DNA from 3 places in the Sodalis sp. RH22 genome. Region 2 is predicted to be linked to each of the others. Evidence: predicted binding sites of a transcription regulator. Region 2 holds the regulator's gene; each other region holds the start of a gene.
What was found. The regulator PhoB, encoded in region 2, activates phosphate uptake and scavenging genes when phosphate is short. The targets are predictions, from matches to a motif close to CTGTCATAAAACTGNCNNAT.
Positions count from the first base shown of each region.

Region 1 (8,219 bases), 1.6 Mb from region 2:
GGAAAACGAGGACAACAGCGGCGGTACGTCGCACTCTTGCCACAGCTGAACCGCCGCCTGCGCCACGGCCCGACCGGTGCCGATATCGGTGCCGGTGGTGGGTTTGATTTCGATATTCACCGCCAGGCCATGCCGCTCGCAGCGGGCGGCAACGTCCGCCAGCAGCGGCAAGGGTTCGCCGCGGAACTTATCGTTGAACCAGGCCCCGGCATCCAGCAGCGCCAGATCGTCCCAGGCAAAGTGGCCGGCGATGCCATGGCCGTTGCTGGTACGATCCAGCGTATCGTCATGCAATAAAAAAATCTGTCCGTCGGCTGAAAGCTTCGCATCCAGCTCAATCATTTTATGGCCATAGCGTGCGCCGGTATCAATGGCCGCCAGGGTGTTTTCAGGTGCCAGCGAGCCGCCGCCGCGATGCGCGACGATGGTCGGATAAGGCCAGTTTTTTGTCATAAGTCCACCCGGGATCCGCTTAAGGGATCAAAAAAGTGCCATGCATGGGCAGGACACCGTAAATAAAGTATCGTCCCAATGGCGGGCTGCTCATCATGCGGCAGTCGTATCACCATGGAACGCCCACCCCAGCGCCCATGGACCAGGTTATCCGCACCCAGTTGCTCAAGTGAAATAATTTCCAGCGCCGGGCCGTCAGTTGCGCGCCCTGACTGTTCAATATGCTCCGGACGGATACCCGCGGTCAACTCGCGCCCGCGCCATTGCGCGCCGACGGCGGGCAAGGGCAGCGACGGGCCGCCGCTGACCTGGAAGCTGCCGCCATCCTCGCTTACGCGTCCCGGCAGCAAATTCATGGCGGGAGACCCCATAAAACCGGCGACAAACAGCGATGCCGGGCGGCGATAAATCTCCGTCGGGGTGCCGATTTGCTCCACCCGCCCCTTATTCATTACGATCACCCGCTCCGCCAGCGTCATGGCCTCTACCTGATCGTGGGTCACATACAGACTGGTGGTCCTCAGCCGCCGATGCAGTATTTGCAGTTCCAGCCGCATCTGGGTGCGTAATTTGGCGTCAAGATTGGATAACGGCTCATCAAACAGGAATACCGCCGGCTCCCGCACCAGCGCTCGCCCCATCGCCACGCGCTGGCGCTGCCCGCCGGACAGTTCGCGCGGCTTGCGTTTCAGCAGTTCCCCAAGTTCCAATATCTGCGCCACGCGCTCCACCAGCCGTTGGATATGCTGTTTGCCGAAACCGCGAATTTTCAGGCCGTAGGCCATATTGTCATAGACGCTCATATGGGGGTAGAGCGCATAATTCTGAAACACCATGGCAATGCCGCGATCCTTAGGTTCACGCTCCGTCACCCGTTCGCCATCAATATAAATATCGCCGCTGCTGACGCTCTCCAGCCCCGCGACCATGCGCAGCAGGGTCGATTTGCCGCAGCCGGAAGGCCCGACCAGTACGATAAACTCCCCGTCGGCCACGTCCAGGTTTAAGGGCGCTATCACCGACGTCTTGCCGTCATAGGTCTTTTCGACCGCTTGTAAAATCAAACTCGCCATAATGTTTTATTTCTCGCTATCAACCAGGCCGCGCACAAACCAGCGCTGCATCAGCAATACGATTGCCAGGGGCGGGATCATGGTCAGCAGCATCGCCGCCATCACATAATTCCATTGCGTGGCGCTGTCGCCGCTGGCGATCATGCTGCGGATGCCCGCCACCGCGGTGCCCATCGCGCTGTTGTTGATAATCAGGATCGGCCACAGATACTGGTTCCAGCCGTAGATAAAGATGATCACAAACAGCGCCGCCAGATTGGTTTTCGACAGCGGCAGCAGGATATCCCACAAAAACCGCAGCGGCCCGGCGCCGTCGATGCGCGCCGCCTCCAGCAGTTCATGGGGAATGGTCATAAAGAACTGGCGGAACAGGAATGTTGCGGTGGCGGATGCCATCAACGGCAACGTCAGGCCGGTATAGCTATCAAGCAAATGCAGATTGGCTATCACATCGACGGTGGGAAAAATACGCACTTCCACCGGCAGCATCAGCGTCATGAAGATCAGCCAGAAAAACAGGTTGCGCAATGGAAAGCGAAAATAAACGATGGCGTAGGCGGATAACATCGACACGCTGATCTTGCCCAGGGTGATTCCCAGCGCCATGACCAAGCTATTGAACAGCAGCCGGCTGAACGGCACCGCCTGGCTGCCCACGCCCTCTTGCCAGACATGGCGGATGTTTTCCCACAGATGGCTGCCCGGCACCAGGCTCAACGGCACCTGGAACACCTGGCGGTTGTCCATGGTGGCCGCCACCAGCGCGATATATAACGGCAGCAGAATAACGGCAACGCTTAGTATCAGTATTAAATGGCTGAAGATATCCAGTCCGCGGCGATGTTCTATCATTGATATCGCACCTTACGCTCGACAAAACGAAACTGGATGACCGTCAGCACAATCACCACCATCATCAGCACCACCGACTGCGCGGCGGAACTGGAGAGATCCAGGCCGGCAAAACCCTCGCGGTAGATTTTGTAAATCAGGGTAGTGGTGGCCTGCACCGGCCCGCCGGCGGTTGCCGCGTCGATGACCGGAAAGGTATCGAAAAAAGCGTACACCAGGTTGATGACCAGCAGGAAAAAGCTCACCGGCGTGATAAGCGGCAGCGATAAATCGATAAATCGCCGTACCGGGCCGGCGCCGTCGATGGCTGCGGCCTCCACCAGTGAACGCGGAATGGATTGCAGCGCGGCGAGGAAAAACAAAAAGTTATAGCTTACCTGCTGCCAGATGGAGATCAGCACCACCAGGAACATCGCCTGCCCGCTGTTTTGCGCATGATTCCAGTGATACCCCAGATTATTAAGCAGATAGGCGATAAGCCCCAGCCCGGGGCTGAACAGGAACATCCATAATACCGCAGCCACCGCCGGCGCCACCGCGTAGGGCAATAGCAGCAGCGTCTGGTAAATACGTTTGCCGCGCAGCACATAATCCACCAGCGCCGCCAGCAACAGCGCCACCAGCAGGCCGATGCCGGTCACCAGGCCGCTGAAGATAAGCGTCGTGACCAGGGAATCCAGATAATATTCATCCTGTGTCAGCTGGACAAAATTATCCAGGCCGACAAAGGTATTCTCTATTCCGAACGGGTCCACCCGCTGCACCGAATACCACAGCGCGGTCCCCGCCGGCCAAAGAAAAAAAATCGCGGTAATCACCAACTGCGGCAGCACCAGAAGATAGGCCAGCCAGCGTTGTTTGAATCCGCGATGGGGCGCGATAGCCATAAACAACCCAACCCGCAATGCAAAAATGTACCCGCCGCACGGCGCGGCGGGTCGCCAACTGAGGTTTACTTCAGCGATTGTTCAAACCGGCGCAGCAACTGGTTGCCGCGTTTAACCGCGCTGTCCAGGGCCTCCTGAGGCGTGGCCTTGCCGGTCCAGACGCGTTCCAGCTCTTCGTCCACCACGGTGCGGATTTGCTGCATATTGCCCAACCGCATGCCTTTGGTGAACGGCAACGGCGGTTTATTCAGCATCTGGCGGGTGGCGATATCGGCGCCGGGGTTTTTGTCATAAAAACCCTGGGATCGGGTCAGCTCATACGCGGCGGTGGTGATGGGCAGGTAACCGGTTTTCTGATGCCACTCGGCGGCGATATCAGGCTGGGCAAGGAACTGCAGGAACTCCGCCACCCCTTTATAGGTCGCGTCATCCTTACCGCTCATCACCCACAGGCTGGCGCCGCCGATAATGGCGTTTTGCGGCGCGTTCTTCACGTCGGCGTCATACGGCATCATACCCACGCCGTAATTAAACTTGGCATACTGGCGAATCGCGGCCAGGGAGCCTGACGAGGCGGTGGTCATGCCGCATGAGCCGTTGTAAAACTTCTCGGTGGACTCGTCCTTACGGCCGAAATAGCTGAAATCCCCTTTCTTGTTCATGTCCGACAGCAATTGGATATGTTTCACCTGCTCGGGCTTATTAAAAATCAGCTCCGCGTCGTTGCCGGCAAAGCCGTTATCCTTGGTCGCCACCGGCAGGCCATGCCAGGCGCTGAAGTTCTCGATTTGGATCCAACCCTGCCAGCCGCTGGCATAACCGCATGCCATACCGCTGGCGCGCAGTTTAGCGGCCGCCGCGGCCAGTTCCTGCCAGGTTTGCGGGGCATGTTCCGGATCCAGTCCGGCTTTTTTAAAGGCGTCCTTGTTGTAATACAATACCGGGGTCGAGCTGTTGAAGGGTTGGGACAGCAGATGCCCGGTCTTACTGTCGCTGTAGTAGCCGGAAACGGTGGGCACAAACGCCGACTCGTCATTCTTGATGCCGGCCTGTTCAAACACCTGGTACACCGGCTTATAGGCCTTGCTGGCCATCATGGTGGCGGTGCCGACTTCATACACCTGCAAAATCGCCGGCGCGGTGCCGGTACGGAATGCCGCGATGCCCGCCGTCAGGCCCTGCTCGTAATTCCCCTTGTACACCGGCACGACATGATAATCAGGATGCGTCTGGTTAAAGCGCGCGGCCAGGGAATCCACCTCGGTGCCCAGCACGCTATCCATTGAATGCCAGAAAGGAATTTCGGTCACTGCCTGGGCGCTGGTGCTCACGGCCAGCGTCAACGCCACGCTTAAGGCGGCGATACGAATTGAGTGCTTCAACATGCCATGCTCCTGAATGCCGGAAAAGTTCATCGGCCTGTAACATGACATGCTGAAATGACAGAAAAATAACACCCTTATGACAGCGGGGTGACAGCGCGCGGCGAATTCTCCGCCCAGCGCGTCGCCAGGCGGGCCTGACGGTGTCAAAATTAACCGGCGAGTCGGCTTAACGCCCTTAATTCCCAGCGGGAAAGCCTGCCGATGGGGGCGAAGCGGCAGTATCAGTTCACCGGAGCGCACCCCGGCGCGGCAGGCCCGCTGCGCTTTGAGCTTACAGGCGGGCCGGCAAGCATCACAATGAATCTGCTGGCTGCTGGCGACTGACGGCGGGAGGCGGGAGGCGGGGAGGTTTATGTCGTTTCGGAGAAGGTTTCGCTTGCCGTGCGTTCGGCGGTTATATGGAATGCCGGGTGCCGGCAAGCGACAAAGAGGCCGTACCGCGACGGCCTCCTTGACCTCCGCGCGCCCGGCAGGTCGCGCGTCGCTGCGCGATGCCTTCCGCCGCCCATGCCCCCGTGATGCACCGGCCCGGTATGCGCTCCCGGCGCTACCGGGCCTTTCGCCGCTCCCGGCGGCTCATGCCGGGGTCACAGGCGCCGTCAGCGCGCTTTATGCCGGTCCCCATGTCGCTGTTCGCACCGCATATTATGAAACAACAGCGGCGCTGATGCTTGGGATAAGGTCTGGCGCCGGGATACGGTTAACCATTACAGAATGCAACGGGTCTGGAATGCCGCTGACATAGCGAAAAGCAGGCATACCGAAAGAGACTTATCAGTCATGCAGTCATGCAGTTATGCAGTTATGCAGTTATGCAGTTATGCAGTTATGCAGTTATGCAGTTATGCAGTTATGCAGTTATGTAGTTATGCAGTTATGACATATGACATTCATCATTCAATTTTGAGTTTTGAGTTTTGAGTTTTGAGTTTTAACATTAAGCATTACGCTTTCAGCCATTAGCCATCAGCCTGTAAACATTAGCGCAAAACGAATACTGAGACCTTTCCCGGTAAGCGCATACCGCTAAGGACCCCAAAACGCTGTTTTGCTGGCAGGCGATGGTGTTGACGTGGTGCCGGCATAGAGTGCGCCGGCGGCGCACGTCACGGCTGGATGAGCCGCCGGGAGCGGCGAAAGCCCGGGCTGCGCCGGGAGCGCATGCCGGGCGGTCCACAAGCCGGGATGGGTGATGCCGGGCACCGCGCAGCGGCGCACGATCTGCCGGACGCGCGGAGGTCAAGGAGGCCGTCGCGGTACGGCCTCCTTGTCGCTTGCCGGCACCCGGCACGACATAAAATAGCCGAACGCATGGCAAGCGAAGCCCTCGCCGCGGCAACATAAACCTCACCCGCAAGTGTCAGCGAAACCCCAGCCGCGGCAACATAAACCTCCCCGCAAGCATCAGCCAAGCCCTCGCCGCGGCAACATAAACCTCACCCGCAAGCATCAGCCAAACCCTCGCCGCGGCAACATAAACCTCCCCGCAAGCGTCAGCCAAACCCTCACCGCGGTAACATAAATCTCCCCGCAAGCATCAGGCCAAACCCTCGCCGCGGCAACATAAACCTCCCCGCAAGCATCAGCCAAACCCTCGCCGCGGCAACATAACCTCACCCGCCCAGATAAGCGCTGCGCACCGCCTCGTTCGCCAGCAACGCCTCGCCGCTATCCTCCAGCACCACATGGCCGTTTTCCAACACATAGCCGCGGTCAGCCAGTTTCAGCGCCTGGTTCGCATTCTGCTCCACCAGGAAAATGGTCATCCCCTCCTGACGCAACTGCTCGATGGTATCGAATATCTGCTGGATAATAATCGGCGCCAGTCCCAGCGAAGGCTCATCCAGCAGCAGCAATCGCGGCTGGCTCATCAACGCCCGCCCAATGGCCAGCATCTGCTGCTCGCCCCCGGACATGGTGCCCGCGCGCTGCACACGACGCTCATACAAACGCGGGAAAAGCTCGAACACCCGCTTAATCCGCTGCTGATACTGCGGACGGTCGGCAAAGAACCCCCCCATCGCCAGGTTCTCTTCCACCGTCATCCGCGAAAACACCCGCCGCCCTTCCGGCACGATGGCAATCGAGGCACGCATGATCCGCGCCGTCGGCCAATCGGTAATATCGCCGCCCTCAAACATAATCCGGCCCTTGGAGGCGCGCGGATCACCACACAGCGTACCCAACAACGTGGTTTTGCCGGCGCCGTTGGCGCCGATAAGCGTCACGATCTCGCCCGGATTAATATGCAGGCTCACCTCATGCAACGCCTGGATTTTACCGTAATGCGCCGACACCCGGTGCAATGACAGCATAGCGGTATCCTGAGTCATCAGGCCTCTCCCAAATAGGCCCGAATCACGTCCGGGTTACTGCGAATCTCGGCGGGCGTACCCTTTGCCAACGGCATGCCCTGGTTAACCACATAAATGCGATCGGAAATACCCATCACCAACTTCATATCATGCTCAATCAATAACACCGATACATTATGCTGTGACCGCAGTTCGGCAATCAGCAGGTTCAGCTCGGCGGTCTCATTCGGGTTCAGGCCGGCCGCCGGTTCATCAAGCATCAGCAGCGACGGGCGCGTCACCATGCACCGGGCAATCTCCAGCCGGCGCTGCTGGCCATAGGCCAGATTACCCGCCTGACGGTTAGCCAACTCCAGTAAACCCACGCGGTCAAGCCAGGCGCCGGCATAATCCTGCGCCTCGGCTTCCGCCTGGCGGAAGGCGCGGGTTTTCAGCAAGCCGGCAAATACGCCGCTTTTAAGATGCTGATGCTGCGCCACCAGCAGGTTTTCGATTACCGTCATTTCCCGGAATAAGCGCACATGCTGGAAGGTACGCACCACCCCCATACGGGCGATGGTTTGGCCCGGAAGCCCTTCCAGATGCTGATCGCGCAGCATGATAGTGCCGCCGGTGGGACGATAAAACCCGGTCAGGCAGTTAAACACCGTCGTTTTACCGGCGCCGTTGGGGCCGATCAGCGACACGATTTCGCCGGGGAATAATTCCAGTTCAACCTGGTTAACCGCCAGCAGACCGCCAAAACGCATGGTCAACGCCTTAACGGATAACAGGGGCTGCAATGCCGTGGACGTCATGCCTGCGCTCCTTTACCGGTCTTCATTTTCATCTGCGGACGTTTCATCGGCAACAGGCCCTGCGGTCGCCAGATCATCATCAGCACCATCAACGCGCCCAACAGCAGCATGCTGTACTGGTTCAGGTCACGCATCAGCTCGCGGGACACCACCAGCAGGATGGCCGCCAGGATCACCGCGAACTGCGACCCCATACCGCCCAACACCACAATGGCCAGCACAAAGGCGGATTCGACGAAGGTAAACGACTCCGGGCTGACAAAACCCTGGCGCGCGGCAAACAGCGTCCCGGCAAAACCGGCGAACGCCGCGCTGATGGTAAAGGCGGTCAGTTTGATACGGGTCGGGCTCAGGCCCAGCGAACGACAGGCGATTTCATCCTCGCGCAGCGCCTCCCAGGCCCGGCCCAGCGGCATGCGCAGCAGACGGTTTATCACAAACAAGGTTAAAATCACCA
Region 1 is NZ_CP178731.1:4,183,623-4,191,841, reverse strand. Features, by position in the region: gene ugpQ (glycerophosphodiester phosphodiesterase) at 1-453, opposite strand, end outside; gene ACL2XN_RS18980 (sn-glycerol-3-phosphate import ATP-binding protein UgpC) at 450-1,526, opposite strand; gene ugpE (sn-glycerol-3-phosphate ABC transporter permease UgpE) at 1,533-2,378, opposite strand; gene ugpA (sn-glycerol-3-phosphate ABC transporter permease UgpA) at 2,375-3,265, opposite strand; gene ugpB (sn-glycerol-3-phosphate ABC transporter substrate-binding protein UgpB) at 3,331-4,650, opposite strand; gene livF (high-affinity branched-chain amino acid ABC transporter ATP-binding protein LivF) at 6,264-6,983, opposite strand; gene livG (high-affinity branched-chain amino acid ABC transporter ATP-binding protein LivG) at 6,983-7,762, opposite strand; gene ACL2XN_RS18950 (high-affinity branched-chain amino acid ABC transporter permease LivM) at 7,759-8,219, opposite strand, start outside.
Region 1: a site for PhoB is predicted at 4,725-4,744, ahead of ugpB (sn-glycerol-3-phosphate ABC transporter substrate-binding protein UgpB). Genes of this name have one in related genera too.

Region 2 (8,219 bases):
CGTTAAGCGAATCGAGCGCATCCAGGGCAATATCCAGCGTTTGGGCGTCCAGCGTGCCGAAGCCCTCGTCGAGAAACAGCGAATCAATCTGGGTTTTGTGGCTGACCAGGTCCGACAGGGCCAGCGCCAGCGCCAGGCTCACCAGAAAGCTTTCGCCCCCGGAAAGGGTGCGGGTGTCGCGCACGGCATCCGCCTGCCAGGTATCCACCACTTCAAGCTCCAGCTCCGCCTCGGTTTTGCGCTGCAGCTGATAGCGGCCGTGCAGGCGGGACAACTGCTGGTTCGCCAGATAAATCAGGTGCTCAAGCGTCAGACCCTGGGCGAACTTACGGAACTTGTCGCCCTCTTTGGAGCCAATCAGCTCGTTGAGATAGCTCCAGTCGGCGTAGCGGCCTTCGCCCGCGCTGATTTCCGCCATCAGGCTCTGCTGATCGCGCTGGCGCTGGCGGTGGCTTGCCAGTTGCTGCTGTAGCTGGCCTTGCCGCCGCGCCAACTCCCATAATAATGCCTTAATATCGGCCAACGTTCGCTCCACGGCGGCAGAGTCGGCAGCCTCGTCCAGGGTGGCGGGACGATCGTCATGGTGTTGCCGCAGCGCCAGCTCCGCCTGCTGCCACATCACCTCCGCGCGCTGCCGCTCTTCCTTTATTTTCTCGCGCAGCTCACGCAGCCGGTCCCGCTCCTGCCCGGGCAACAGGGCCGCCTGCAGCTCGGCCAGCCCGGCGTACGGGCTGTTTGCCAGCGCCTGCCGCAGCGCCGTCGCCGCCTGCTGCGCTTGTTGTGTCAGTTCCTCAAGCCGCCGCCGCTGCGAGCGGATTTCACCGGCCAGCAGATGCAGCTTTTCCTGCGCCTGCTGTACACTGAGTTCGGACTGCCGCCGGTCCCGCTCCACTTCCCCGGCCCGTGTGCTCAGTTGGGCGTTGAGCTGCGCCACGCTGTCATCGCCGGCCAGTTTGCGGCGTTCTTCACGCGCCAGGCGCAGCGCGTTGCCGGTTGTCTGCTGCCGCTGCGCGAGGTCGGCCAACTGTTGCGCCAGTTCGGCCTGGGCTTCCCGGTGGCCGCGCAGTTCGCCTTCCAGCGCGATAAGGTCGTTTTTCAGCGTCTGTTCGCGCTCTTGCTGATACTGCCACTGCCGCCACTCCTCCTGGCGTTCGGCCAGCCAGGCGTCAACCGCGGAATCCGCCGGCAGGGTCAGTCCCAGTTGGGCGAGAGCCTCGCTGCTTTGCGCCGCCAGTTCGTCCATCCGTTGCTGTTGTTCCTGACGGCGCTGCTGCGTTTGCCGCAGACGTTGGGTCACCGCATCCTTCTGCTGGGCATTCAGCGCCAGACGGGCGTCGAGCCGTTGCCATTCGCCGTCGGCCTGGGCAAGGGCGTCGCGGGCCGCCTGCAGCCCCTGGTTGTCCTGTTCACGCGCCTCCAACTGCCGGGCCAATGCCTGCTCATGCGCGTCCTGCTCAGCCAGCCAGGCGGCGGCGTGTTCGCCGGGCGCCAGATCCAGCCCGGCGGCGGCCTGTCGCCAGGCGTCGTCCAGCAACGCCAGTTCCTCTTGCAGGCGTACCTGTTGCGCCGTCGCCTGGCGCTGCTCCTGCTGCAGCATCTCGAGACGGGTAAACGCCGCCACCACTTCGGCCTTGAGCCGCTCCACCTCCGGCAGCAGTTCCTGCCGCCGCCGATCGGTGTGTTGCGGCTGCAGGTCCTGGTATAGGGCGATGCCGGGATGCTCGGTGGCGCCGCATAGGGGGCAGGGATCCCCCGGTCGCAACGCTCCGCGCAGTTCCCCGAGCGAGACGATATGCATTTCCAGGCGATGGCGCGCGGTCATTTCGTCCAGCAGGGCGGACTTATCCGCCTCGGCGCGCCGCAGCGCCGCCAGCGCGGCGGTAATATCGTCGCAGTCGCGTCGCAGTTGATCTTCCCGCGTGCGGTTGGCCGCCAGATCGCGGCTTACACGCTCCATTTGCGGCAGCAGGGACGACATCAGGGCGCGCCGGCCGCGCTGCTGCTGGCTGTGCTGCCAGTCGGCGCGCAGCGCGGCCAACGGGAACCGGGATTCCTGCTCATCGTGCAGGCCCTGACGTTCCGCCAACTGCGCCGTGAAGGTCATTACCCGTTGCCGGCAGGCCTGCGACGCGCTGAGTTCCTTCTGGCGCGCAATATCGAGTTGTTCAAGTTCCCGCATGATTTGCGCGTCTTGCCGGGCCAGTTCGTCGATGTCGCGCTGTTCGCGCCGGCGGCGGGCAAACAGCTCGCGCCAGAGGGGGAGCTGCCCGCCCCATTGCCGGCAGGCGGCATGCTCAAGCAGATAGCGGGCGACAAGCTGCGCCTGTTGCCCGGCCTCCTGATGTTGTTGTTGTTTCAGCGCCTGCAGCGCCTGTCGTTTCCGCTGCTGTTCCGTTTGGGCTAACCGCTGTTCCTCCTGTTGCGCGGCCTGTTGCTCCAGCCCGGCGATTTTCTGGTCCAGCGGCACGAGATGGTCGTTTATCAACTGCTGTTGCGCCAACTGATGCCGGGCGTGCTGCTCCCAGCGCCGCCGGGCGGTATCCGCCTGCTCCCGCAGCGGTTGCAGCGCCTGCTGGCTTTGCAGATCCATCGCGCAGGCGCGGGCGAGCTCCTGCTCAGCCCGTTCCAGGTCCACGGCGCTGCGCTGCCGATCGTCGAGCAGGGGGCGCAGGGATTCCGCCGGTTCGCCGCGCGCCAGTCGCGCCAGCGGCGCCTGTGCTTCCTGCGCCGCCGCCTGCGCGGCCTGGCGCTGGGCCTGTGCCTGCGCCAGGGCGCCGGTCAACTGGCGCTGCCGCTCCAGCCAGGCGTGATGCTGTTGCGACTGCGATTGTTCGGCGTTCAGCCGGGCCTGCTCCAGGCGCAGGCTATCCAGCTCGGCGTCAAGTTCCCGCAGTTGGGGTTCGCTCAATAGTTCGATGGCGGCGGCGCGCGTACGCAGTGCCTCCAGTTCCCCGCGCACCGTTTTATGGCGTTCGAAAATTTCAGCGGAAATGCGGCCGTAGATATCGGTGCCGGTCAGTTCCTCCAGCAGTTCGGCGCGATTTTTCGCATCGGCGTTTAAAAATGCGGCGAAATCCCCCTGCGCCAGCAGCACCGATTTGGTAAAACGCGCGAAATCCAGGCCGGTCAGTTCGGTGGTCAGGCGCAGCTTATCGCTGATTTTATCCGCCAGGATGGCGCCGTCGGCCAAACGCGCCAGTTCGACCCTGGCGTTTTGCAGTTTGCCCTGCGGGCTGTTTTTCGCCCGGCGCTGGCTCCAGAAGGCGCGATAGCCCACGCCCTTGACCGAAAACTCGACTTCCGCCAGCGATTCGGCGGTCAGCCGGGTCATCAATTCCTGGCCGGGCAACGCGTCCAGGCGGGGCGTGCGGTGATACAGCGCCAGGCAGATGGCGTCAAGAATAGTGGTCTTGCCGGCGCCGGTGGGACCGGTAATGGCAAACAGGCTGGCGCGGTCGAAGGGGTCGGCAGTAAAATCAATTTTCCACTCGCCCCTGAGCGCATTGATGTTTTTCAGCCGCAGCGTCAGGATTTTCACCGGGCGTCTCCTTTGGTTGCGGCATCCGGCGCCGGCGGGTTTTCCGCCGCGGCGCCTTGCTGTACGTCCGCCGTTACCTGGCGATAGAGCAAGCGTATGGCGTCCAGGTTCTCCGGCGCGGGGGAGGGGATCAGCGCCAGGCGCCGCTCAAACACGTCCCCGGCGCTCAGTTCGACCAGCGTTTCCCGTTGCCGGCGCGCCAGTGCCGACAGCCGCTGCTCGCGGTTACGGCGCAACAGCACGATTTCCACCGGCAAATCGGCCGCCAACTGCTGGATACGCTGCTGGATATCATTCAGCCAGGCGTCTGTCACCACCTCGATATCCAGCCAGACGGGCGTGGGCCCCGGGTAATCGCTAAACGAGCGCAACTGCGCCTCGATGTCCGCCAGGTCGCCTTTTATCAGGCGCAGGGCCTGGGTCTCCGGGATCAAAACCGGGGAAATGTCCGCCACGCCCCCGGCGTCGAAACTGACTATATTGATCTGCTTGGGCTGCCCGGTCTCATCAAAACTCAAGGCGATGGGCGAACCGCAATAGCGGATATGCTGCTGTCCGCCCACGCACTGCGGGCGGTGGATATGGCCGAGGGCGATATAATCCGCCGGAGGAAACAGCTGGGCGGGAAACGCGTCCAGGCTGCCGATATAAATATCGCGTACCGAATCGGTGGTGGCGGCGCCCACAGTGGTCAGGTGTCCGGTGGCGATAATCGGCAGCCGGCCGGGCAACTTGGCGCGCAGGGCCAGCGCCCGGTCATATAGCGCCTGGTAATATGCGGCGATGGCGTCCATCAGCGCCCGCTGTTTATCATCCCCCGATTCTCCGGCGCGGCTGGTCAGCACATCCCGCGGGCGTAAAAAGGGGATGGCGCACAGTATCGCCCCCGGCTTTCCACTACGATCGTTCAGTACAAAAACCGGTTGCCCGCCGCTGTCTTCGCGGTCGCCGTCGGCGTTGTCGTCATCGTCCCGGGCGCCGAACCCGCCGCCGGCGATAACCCGGGTATGCATGCAGGCCAGCAGCGCCCGGGATTCGTTCAGTGTCGCCACCGCGTCATGATTGCCCGCCAGTATGATCAGCTGGCAACCGGTCGGCTGCAACGCCACCACGAAACGATTGAACAGTTCGCGGGCATAGCTGGGCGGGGTGCCGGTATCAAAGATATCGCCGGCCACGATCACCGCGTCGATATCCCGTTCTGCCACCTGCGCCACCAGCCATTGCAGGAAGGCGCGGTGCTCCCGGGCGCGGTTTTTGGTGAAAAACGACTGACCCAGATGCCAGTCAGAAGTGTGAATGATCCGCATGACGCTCCAGCCAGAGTGTAAAAGTCAGGGCGAGAGTATAAACCTTACCCCGGGCGATGCCGACGTAAAGCTGTTAATTTGGCAACCCGGGACGAAAAAAAACCGCCATCCGCTATGCTTCTGGCACGATGGGCTGATTTTAATAAATCTGTCATAAAAGTGACGCATAATGCCCGGGCACGTTAACCGCAGAGATTAATGGCAGGAAAAAATGGCAAAACGCATATTAGTCGTGGAAGACGAAGCGCCGATTCGTGAAATGGTGTGCTTCGTACTTGAACAGAATGGCTTCCAGCCCATCGAAGCCGAAGACTACGGCACGGCGGTCAGCCGTATGGCGGAGCCTTATCCGGATCTGGTATTGCTCGACTGGATGTTGCCAGGCGGTTCGGGAATTCAATTTATCAAACATATGAAACGCGAGGTATTGACCCGCGATATTCCGGTCATGATGCTGACCGCGCGCGGCGAGGAGGAAGACCGGGTGCGGGGGCTGGAAGTGGGCGCCGATGATTATATCACCAAACCGTTCTCGCCCAAGGAGCTGCTGGCCAGGATCAAGGCGGTGATGCGCCGTATTTCGCCGATGGCGGTGGAAGATAAGATTGAGCTGCAGGGCTTAAGCCTGGATCCGTCGTCGCACCGGGTAACCTCCAACGAACTGGCCCTGGAGATGGGACCGACCGAATTTAAACTGCTGCACTTTTTCATGACCCATCCCGAGCGGGTATATAGCCGGGAACAGTTGTTAAATCATGTCTGGGGCACTAATGTGTATGTTGAGGACCGGACGGTTGATGTGCATATTCGCCGCCTGCGCAAAGCGCTGGAAACCGGCGGTCACGATCGGATGGTGCAGACGGTCCGCGGCACCGGCTATCGTTTTTCCGCGCGCTATTAGCGCGGTATAAGGGGAGCTCTGCCGGTGCTGGAACGTTTATCCTGGCGTAAGATTTTGCTGGAACTGGGGCTGTTTTGCCTGCCGGCCCTGCTGTTGTCGCTTTTTGTCGGCCACCTGGCCTGGCTGTTGGTGGCGGCGCTGCTGGCCGCGCTGGTGCGCAACTATTATTACCAACTGCGGCTGTCCCGCTGGTTATGGGTCGATCTCCGGCATACGCCGCCGGAAGGGCGGGGAAGCTGGGAACCGCTGTTCTATGGCCTGCATCAGATGCAGTTGCGCCACCGGCGGCGGCGGCGTGAACTGGCGACATTGTTCAAACGCTTTCGCAGCGGCGCGGAAACCTTGCCTGATGCGCTGGTGATGTTGACCGACGACGGCCATATTTTCTGGTGCAACGGCCTGGCGCAGCAGCTGCTCGGGTTTCGCTGGCCGGAAGACAACGGCCAGCATATCCTTAACCTGCTGCGCTATCCCGAATTCAACAGCTATATCCAGGGCCAGTCGTTCGAGCGCCCCTTGACCCTGCTGCTCAATAAGCAACGTTACGTTGAATTCCGCGTGATGCCCTATACCGACGACCAGCTGTTAATGGTGGCCCGCGACGTGACCCAGATGCGCCAGCTGGAAGGCGCCAGGCGCAACTTTTTCGCCAATGCCAGCCATGAACTGCGTACGCCGCTGACGGTGTTGCAGGGATATCTGGAAATGATGAACGACCAGGATATGGATGAAGCCATGCGCGCCAAGGCCATCCACACTATGCAGGATCAGACGCAGCGCATGGAGCGCCTGGTCAAGCAGTTGCTGGTGTTATCCCGTATCGAGGCCGCGCCCCAGGGCGAGGTCAATGAACGCGTCGATATTCCGGCCATTCTCAAGCGCCTGCAGCAAAGCGCCGGGGCGCTCAGCCAGGAACGGCATGAGATCGTGTTCCGGGTTAATGAACAGTTGCTGGTGCGCGGCAATGAGGATCAGCTGCGCAGCGCGATGTCGAACCTGATATACAATGCGGTCATCCATACGCCGCCGGGCACCCGCATCGAGGTGTGCTGGCAGCGTACCGCTGAGGGCGCGCAGTTTCAGGTCAGCGATAACGGGCCGGGCATCGCCCCGGAGCATTTACCGCGCCTGACCGAGCGTTTTTACCGGGTTGACAAAGCCCGTTCGCGCCAGACCGGCGGCAGCGGCCTTGGGCTTGCCATCGTTAAGCACGCGCTCGGCAATCATGACGCCCATCTTGATGTTATCAGCGAGCCGGGCGCGGGTACCCGCTTCTTTTTTACCTTGCCCAACCGGTTGATTGTCCTCCCCGTCCTGGCCGAAAATAACCCCACTTCTCCTTCACGTGTCAAATCCCGATGATAAAAGCTGTAAAAACCCTGGGCTGGCTGCTCTGCCTGCTGTTGACCCTGCCGGCGGCGGCGCGGCCGCTGTCGGTGCTGTCGGGTAGCCTCACCAGCAGCGGTTCCGATACGCTGGCGAATATGATGGCCCTGTGGGCGGCGGATTTCAGACATGACTATCCGGATGTCGGCGTGCAGATCCAGGCGGGCGGATCGGCGACGGCGGCGACGGCGCTGGCCGCGGGCACGGCGCAAATCGGGCCGATGAGCCGCATGATGAACGCGACTGAAATCGCCGCGTTCCAGCGCCATTACGGCTACCCGCCCCTGGCGGTGCCGGTGGCCTTGGATGCGCTGGTGATTATAGTCAACCAGGATAACCCCCTGCCCAGGTTGCGCCTGCGCCAGTTGGACGCCATTTTTTCCATCACCCGCAGCTGCGGCGACGCCCCTGCCGTCACCCGCTGGGGGGAACTCGGCCTAACCGGGCGGTGGGCCGATATGGCCCTGCTGCGCTATGGCCGCAATTCCGCCTCCGGTACCTATGGTTTTTTCCGCCAGCGCGTGCTGTGCGGCGGTGACCTGCTGGCATCAGTCAATGAACTGCCCGGGTCGGCTTCGGTGGCGCAGGCGGTAAGCGCGTCGCGCAACGCCATTGGTTACGCCGGCATGGGGTTTCATACCGCCGGCGTGCGGATCCTGCCGTTAACCGACGAGGCCGGCCGCCAGGTGACGCCGGACGAGTCGGCCTTGCTTAACGGCGACTATCCGCTGGTGCGCTATCTCTATATTTATCTGAATAAGCCCCCTGATACCCCATTGGCGCCGGTCACCGCCGCCTTTATGGACCGTATTTTGTCGCCCCAGGGCCAAAACCTCGCCCGCCAGGGCGGCTACCAGCCCTTGCCTGAACCCATAAGGCTACAGGCGCGCCGGGATATCGGGCTGCAATGAGGTGTGTCGGCAGGGTGGGCCGTCGCCCGCGGGTGATCATGAATAATGTTCAACACGGGTGAATTTTCTTCGCCATGGCGATGCGCCGCCGCGTGCTAGTATGGATGCGGGCATTATAGACGTCCGGATGTCTATATGTCACCGACGGAAACTATTGCCCACCGGGAAAGTTT
Region 2 is NZ_CP178731.1:2,557,207-2,565,425, reverse strand. Features, by position in the region: gene ACL2XN_RS11760 (AAA family ATPase) at 1-3,538, opposite strand, end outside; gene sbcD (exonuclease subunit SbcD) at 3,535-4,848, opposite strand; gene phoB (phosphate response regulator transcription factor PhoB) at 5,060-5,749, shown strand; gene phoR (phosphate regulon sensor histidine kinase PhoR) at 5,774-7,111, shown strand; gene ACL2XN_RS11740 (PstS family phosphate ABC transporter substrate-binding protein) at 7,108-8,046, shown strand.

Region 3 (8,219 bases), 650 kb from region 2:
CTGTTCCAGGATGACGCCGCCGTCCATAAACACCACCCGATCGGCTATTTCGCGGGCGAAGCTCATTTCATGGGTGACCACCACCATGGTGATGCCGCTATGGGCCAGTTCCTGCATTACCTGCAGCACTTCGCCGATCATTTCCGGGTCCAGCGCCGAGGTCGGCTCATCAAAAAGAATCAGCGTCGGGTCTGTGACCAGGGCGCGGGCAATCGCTACCCGCTGCTGCTGGCCGCCGGACAGCTGGGACGGCAGAAAAGACGCCTTATCGCCCAATCCCACCCGCTCCAGCAGACTCTGCGCTTTGTCATGCGCTTTCGCCCGCGTCCAGCCGTGCACGGTGATCAGCGCCAGGCTGACATTATCCAGGGCGTTAAGATGGCCGTAGAGATTAAACTGCTGGAACACAAAACCGATATGGGTGCGAAGTTCACGCAGCGCGCGGCCTTTCAACGCCGAGGTGGGATGGCCGTCGATCAGGATTTCACCTCCGCTTACGGTTTCCAGCTGGTTGATCAGGCGTATCAGGGTGGATTTCCCCGACCCCGAGGGGCCGCAAATCGCCACCACCTCGCCGCGTCCGACGCTGAAATCCACCTGGCGGATCACGTAGTGGGGGCCGAAAAATTTATCAACCTGGCGGAACTCGACGGCGGGGATGGTATGTGGGGCAGGGGTATCCGCCACCGGGGCGGCGGATGGTTGCAGATTGTCGTACTGGGATTGCATTGATTCTGCCTGATTATTTCGCTGTTATGGTAAACAGACGCGGTTGAGGCGATTTGGTCTGGGGTCCGAACCAATTATTATAGATGGAGGTAGCCTGGCCGTTTTTTTCCAGTTTCAGCAGCTCGTTATTAACGAAGGTGAGCAACGCGGTCTCGTCTTTTTTCACCCCGACGCCGATCTCTTCTTTACTCAGCAGCTCCGGCAGCACTTTATATTTGGCTTTATCCGGCGCGCCGTCGAGCAGGCCGGCGAGGATGGTGCTGTCCTGGGTGATGGCCTGCACGTTGCCGTTGCGCAGCGCCGTCAGCGCCAGCGGAATATCATCATAGGACAAGACGCGCGCATTCGGGAAACGATGATGCAATTCCTGCTCGCCGGTGGTGCCCTTTACCGCGCCGATACGCGCGTTGGCGTAACCGTCCAGTTTATCCGGCGAGTTTACCGGCACCAGGAACTGCTGCCCGGTGACAAAATAGGGAATGGAAAAATCAATGACCTTGGCCCGCTCCGGCGTGATGGTAATGTCGGCCACGATAATATCGGCTTTACCCGACTGCAGCAGAGGAATGCGGTTGGCCGGATTGGTGGGCACCAGCTCCAGCTTCACGCCCAGCGCGTCTGCCAGCGCCTTGGCAAAGTCCACGTCGTAGCCGACGATATTATGGGTTTTGGCATCGACGGAACCAAACGGCGGGTTGGAATCGAAGGTGGCGACACGAATAACGCCGGCCTGCTTGATATTGGCCAACTGGTCGGCATGGGCGGCAACGGAGACGATACTGCCTAACGCTAACACAGTCAGCAGCGATAACGCTGAAGGCCGGCTATTAATGAATAAGGCCATTTGCTTTTCCTTGATATAATTTTAATATAATTTAACCACTTCATGGGGTTATTCCATGGCGCTGGTTTTCTGCTGAGGAATATTACATAGGCAACGATAATTAACCACGTATAAAAAAGCATATGTTTATCACCACTAAGCATAAGAATAACTTATGACCTATCGGGCCAGTGGCCGGCGGGCATTTATGCCAGTGAACACGGGGCGCGGGCGCGGCACCGCGCGCGATTCAAATAAGAATAATAATTATTACTCAAGATAATAAGAAATGAATTGAAGCCGGTGGCGCGGGATATTTTATCAAACCGCAGCATGAGGATGTTTAATAAATAACCATCGCTGCGGCATTTTATCGCCGGGACAGGGGCGGCAGGCTAAACCGGCGGGCGCTATCACCGGCGCTGCAACCCCCGTCCGGTGCCAGGGGGTTAATTGGTCGCGGGAGCGGATAAGTTCAGTCTGCCGACGGTCTGCTCAAACTGCGCCTCATCGCCCTGCGGCAGTTTTTTGAACGACACCTTGCCGCGATACACGTCGGAGTCGATTTTAACGATGTTCGGCTGGGTGCTCAGGTTGCCGACGGCGACACAATAATTGGTTACCTGGCTCAGCGATGGATCCCAAATATCGGCCATTTTATTACAGTCATCAATCCATAAAAATTTATCCCGGGCATTCAATTTCGCCAATTGCTGTTTTAACGGTGCGGATAAATACACGTCGAACATCGGCTCAATATTATTTTTATCAATTTTTAAAATCAACGGTATTTTAAATTGAACGCCGGAAAAGCCGATGGTTTTGGCATTTACATCAATTTTATATTTTTTTATCTTGGTCGGGAAATCCCACTGCCGGATAACATCCGGTATCCATGCGGTTATCTTATCATCGAGATTTAAAAAATAGGTTGATAACGATGTGGAGGATAAACTGCTCCGGCCCAGGCCGATATAGTTATCGCCCCCCAGCACATCCAATACAGTCGCGCCGTTATCCAGCGTGCTGCGCTTGACATTACTGACCTGGGGCTGCTCCTTGTCGCCGCGCAGGATAAAGAACAGATCCTTTCTGTCGTGCTGATTTAAAATATCATAGGCGGTATTGTTCATGGCCAGGTGATCGGAAGACACCACGATCACCGTGTTTTTGAAATAGCCCGATGCGCGGATTTTTTTGATAAGCCCCGCGATATGCTCCTGGCTGCAGGCCACGGCGCTTAGGGAGCTGTTTTCCATATTGTCATACGCATAGGAGCGATTGGTGCAGGATCGCGAAATATATCCGTCCGGATGATGGGTGTCGACGGTCAGCGCAAATAAGGCAAACCGCTGTTTTTGTTGCGACAGCGCAATAAATTTATCATAGACCAGATCCAGCAGGGTATCGTCATACCAGCCCCACTCGTTGCGGTAGTCGGGATCCTTGACCAGTCCCTTAAGCTCCTGGAAACCATAGATATGCTCAAAACCATGGGACTTCAGGAACAGGCCTTTACCGGCAAACGCCATATCGGCCCCCTGGTAAAAATAGGTATCGTAACCGGAAGCCTGCAGTATATCGCCCAGGCAAATATCATGGGGGTAAAAGGTCGATAACGAACTTGAGGCATTGCCGTCAAAGGGGGCGAATAACGGAATGCCGCACTGCGACGCCACCATTCCGGCAATGGTGTAGCCGGTGCCGGGCAATTGGGTAGTATTGCTGAAATCTATAGCATCGTTTTTCTGACTGTTAAGCTCGGTGGTTAAACCGGCAAAGGCGTCCTGATCGAAATAGGTTCTTTCCAGGCTTTCGGCATAGATATAAATAAGGTTGGGGCTGTCTTTCGCCAGTGTTTTGGACGGGGTTCTGTAATAGGTATTAAAGTCCGTATCGCCGCTTGCCAACTGGGATTTAACCAGGCCGGCAATTTCACCGCTGGCCGGCGTGGCAATCACGGCGACCACGGCCAAAACGAGAGCCAGCAGGCCGTAAGCCGTACGGCCGCCGCCGGCTTTTCTGAATAGCAACAGCCATGACATCAGGCTGAACACCAGCAGGGAAGCCAGGATGAAACCGGCAAAGGGCAGGATGTACTTGCCTAATCCGGCGCCGGTTAAACTGCTGGTCAGGGTATACAGCACCGAATCATTGATGCCGGCGCCGGTAAAGTAATTACTGGCGACCCTGACTAAATTAAGCAGAATATAAATACCTAAAACAAACAGCACTAATGAAAACAAATATTTATTTTTTTTGGCTTTCGTTGAATAAATAATAACCGCCGCTATAAATAATACTATCGACAGGGTTTCCGCTGACATTGTTCTCCCTCCATCGGGCAGTAAGGGAAATACCTCCGGCTATAGCAGCAGCGTTTCAAGGCGGTCTTCCGGTAAGGGATGGGTGATAGTTATCTGTATAGCAATTAATCCGCTACGGCGCGAGATTTCATTACCGTTTTGTGACAAGCCGCGCCGGCGGGTGGTGCGGGTAAAAAGAATTGAACGGCGAAATACAAGAAATTATTTTTTTAATCAATTGATTTAAAACAGTAAAACTTCACCGCTCGGCTAAAAAGCAGGAGATGAATTCTTTTTGCGTTGACAAAAAGTTACATTTTTTTTACAGCGGAAAGCCCGGTGGGCGCGGGGAAAACGACGCAGCGGCCCTCATATCCGAGAGCCGCGCTGGCAGGGGTTTATTTAGGCAATGAATAGGCCTGGCGCGCCAGGAGCTTCCAGGCGCCCGCCGCATTTTTCTGCCATACCTGCATGACGCCGATTTTCACTTCGCCCGGCTTGCCGCCGTCTGCGGTTTTCGCCTGCAGGATATGCCTGACGATGGCCACGTCGCCGTCGACCTGCACGGTTTGGTCTTTGAGATCCAGCGTCAGGAATTTGGATTGACCGGTGACGATGGCATCGACAAATTCGGCGTTGTTCTGGATTTTACCGCTGGAGTGGCCGTAGCTCAGCGTCGGCGCGCCCACTTTCTCCAGATCGGCTTTCTTGGCGCTGACCATGGCCTGACGCATGGTTTCCACCGCCTTGGTTACCGCCGTGGCATCGGCGCTTTGGGCGAAACAGCTGCTGCTCAACAGCAATGAAAGAAGGGCCGCGCCTGCAATTTTATACATGGTTATTCCTTACCAGTGACATCGTTAAAGAGGGGCAATGCTAACCAATTTCATGAGGTTACCGTTGTGACTGATCTCATGTATTTCAAAAAAAATAGTTTTTATTTATTTTTAATAAAACATTGTTTTGAAATTATCTCAAGCAATTGTCCGCGGAACATTGTGCGGGATGGCGGCAAGCGTTTCAATGTGATTAAACTCACAATTTTTGGCATTAATAAATTATTACTACCACGGCAATCTGTGCCACCGGGTGTAAACCCCTGATTGACATTGCGTGGCGGTCATAGCAATCAGAAAAGATCAAAAAACTCGGAAATTATTAAAAGCACGGGATTTTTGCGGGGCAGGGGAAATTTACTGAGTGGAATGATGGCGTTACACACAGCACAAAATCAGGCCGGCAATTGCCGGCCCTCACCCTGATGTGTGTTCTATTCTTATAAAGTGTTTAGTTATTCTAAACAACTCTGATGTTAAGTGATGCTAAACAGATTATCAAGCTAACTTTACTCATATTTGAAGATGATTCCAAAACGCCTGAAAGAAGCCCGGCACAGGGCCCAGCTGACACAGGAAAAGCTGGCGGTCATGGCTGGCATCGATGAGTCCACCGCCCGTTCCAGAATTAGTCAGTATGAAAATGGGATATATCGTCCCAATTTTGAAACCTGCTGTGCGTTTGCCCGCATCCTGAACGTACCCGAATGCTATTTCTACACGCTGGACGATGAGTTTGCCGCCGCGCTGCTGGCGCTGTATGTCTCGCACGCGGCATCGGCCAATATGCGTCTGGCGTCGAATGAAGGAGAAGAAGAAAAAGAAGAAAAAGAAGAAAAAGAAGAAAAAGACGCTGCCGACTGGCAAAAACGGGGTTAAGCCTACCGCCGCCAGGCCATCTTAGACTAACCCTTTCCATTGCCGTATCGAGGCGTAGCAACGTCTCGCAGCCGCCATCCCGCCCCGCGTAAGCCTTGCCGTTCCGGCCAATTCCTTAAATGTGTTAAATTATTTCTTGAATCAATAAATAAGAAAGATAATAATTCTCATTTAGTTTCAATTTCATTCACCTGTCAATGGAAAGATATAATGAGAAGGGTCTTGCGCTTAACACGTTCCACTCTGCTGTGTTCACTCGCTTTCGCGGCGCCGTTATTCACCTATGCCGAGGATACCCTGGTGGTTACCGCGGCCCAGACGGCCGACAGCGCCGATGCGCCGACCCGGGGCTACACAGCCAACACCAGCCGCGGAGCGACCAAAACCGATCAGCCGCTGATTACCACCGGCCAGTCGGTGTCGGTGGTGACGCGCCGGCAAATGGACGATCAGGCCGCCCTGACGGTGAACAGCGCGTTGAATTATACGCCGGGGGTATTTACCAACTTCGCCGGCGGCGCGACCCGCTACGAGACCGTTTCCCTGCGCGGATTCCACGGCGGCGATACCAATAATACCTTCCTGGACGGCCTGCGGTTGATGAGCGACGGCGGCAGCTATAACAACCTGCAAATCGATCCCTGGTTCCTGGAGCGCGTCGATGTGATTCGCGGTCCGTCGTCGGCGCTTTACGGCCAGACCATTCCCGGCGGCCTGGTGATGATGACGTCCAGACGCCCCCGTTTTGCCAGCGAAGGGCATATCAAGCTGATGGCCGGCAATAACGCCACCACCGGCGCGGCGTTCGACTATACCGGCGCCGTCAGCGATCAATGGGCGTTCCGCCTGACGGGCATCACGCGCCATAGCGATACCCAGTACGATCACCAGCGCGAGGAACGCTATGCCATCGCGCCGTCGCTGTTATGGCAGCCGGACGGCAACACGTCGCTGCTGTTAAAAGCCTATCTGCAAAAAGATCCGTCGGGCGGTTATCACAGCGCGGTGCCGGCGGACGGCAGCCTGTACGCCAGCAGCGGCGCCAAGCTGGACCGCGGGTTTTTTGACGGCGAAAGCAGCCTGAATACCTTTAAGCGCCGCCAGCAAATCTACGGCTATGAATTCGACCATAGCATCGACGACGTCTGGTCAATCCGCTCCAACGGCAGTTATACCCATGCCAACGTCGACCAGCAGCAGGTTTACCAGATTGGCTGGAACAGCGATCGTACATTGCTTAACCGCTATTATTCCGGCGAATCGTCCTCGCTTGCCGCTTACGCCATGGATAACCAGCTGGTGGCCGATTTCAGCACCGGCGACCTACAGCATAAAGTGGTGCTGGGCGGTGAATACCATGAATATACCAACGACCTGTGGGACGACAGCGCCTACGCCACCCCGCTCAATGCGCTCACCGGCGTCAGCGGCGGCCCGGGGCTGTTCACCGACTACGGCCTGACCGTGCCGGGCGTCACGCGCGTCGATGCCAAACGCCGCTACTCACAAAGCGGGGTCTATCTGCAAGATGAGATGACGCTGGATAAATGGCACCTGGATCTGTCCGGGCGCTACGATCGCATCGTGGCCAAAAATACCACGTTCAATACCGACACCACCTACCGGCGCCAGGACGATCATATCAGCGGCCGCGGGTCGCTGCTGTATGCCTTTGACAGCGGCATTTCGCCTTATGTCAGCTTTAGCCAGGCCGTCACGCCGCAGGCCTTGTCCGGCGCCGACGGCAACCTGTTGAAACCGACCACCAGCGAGCAGTACGAAGCCGGGATAAAATACCAGCCCCCCGGTACTTCGTCGCTGTATACCCTGGCGATTTACGACCTGACGCAAAAAGATGTGGCCAACCGTATCGTGCAGGGCAGCTATTATGTCCCGGCGGGCAAGGTACATTCCCAGGGGATTGAACTGGAGGCCCGCACGCAGCTCACCGAGCGTCTGGCCGGCATAGCCGGCTATACCTATAACCGGGTACGCTTCAGGGACGCCGTGGACGGCAACGACGGCAACACGCCTTATGTCACGCCGGATCAGATGGCGTCGCTCTGGGCGCAGTACCAGGCGGATTACGGCATCAACCTGGGCGGCGGGGTGCGTTATATCGGCCGGCAGTGGGCAGATAATGAAAACACGCGGCGCGTGCCGTCGGTGACCCTGCTGGATGTTTCGCTACGCGCCGATCTTGCCGCCTGGAACCCGCAGTGGAAGGGGGCCTATGTGCAGCTTAACGCCAATAACCTCACCGATCGGAAATACGTGGCGGCCTGTTATGGCACCGGCTATTGCTATTGGGGCGCGGAGCGCTCGCTGGTGGCCACCGTGGGCTACGATTTCTGATCAACAGGCAAAAGGCACGGGCCGGGGAAAGGATGTCCAGGCGCGTCAAGGGGGAGGGGAGAGGTAAAATAGGCAGATGAGGGGGGGCGGGTTTCCCGCCCGCCCCTATACAGGATTACGCCGGAACGTTTTTCAGCACCAGCCGCTGGATTTTACCCACCACCAGCAAATAGCACAGCATCGACATAATGGCCGAGCAGCCGACAAAAATCAGCGCGCTGTTAAACGAGTGCAGATTCTTGACCAGAAAACCAATCAGCAACGGGGTGACGATGGAGGCGACATTGCCGA
Region 3 is NZ_CP178731.1:1,911,916-1,920,134, reverse strand. Features, by position in the region: gene ACL2XN_RS08665 (amino acid ABC transporter ATP-binding protein) at 1-729, opposite strand, end outside; gene ACL2XN_RS08660 (ABC transporter substrate-binding protein) at 743-1,573, opposite strand; gene opgB (phosphatidylglycerol--membrane-oligosaccharide glycerophosphotransferase) at 2,002-3,879, opposite strand; gene ACL2XN_RS08650 (nuclear transport factor 2 family protein) at 4,257-4,694, opposite strand; partial or broken gene ACL2XN_RS08645 (helix-turn-helix transcriptional regulator) at 5,220-5,465, shown strand; gene ACL2XN_RS08640 (TonB-dependent siderophore receptor) at 5,784-7,928, shown strand; gene ACL2XN_RS08635 (MFS transporter) at 8,044-8,219, opposite strand, start outside.
Region 3: a site for PhoB is predicted at 4,007-4,026, ahead of opgB (phosphatidylglycerol--membrane-oligosaccharide glycerophosphotransferase). Genes of this name have one in related genera too.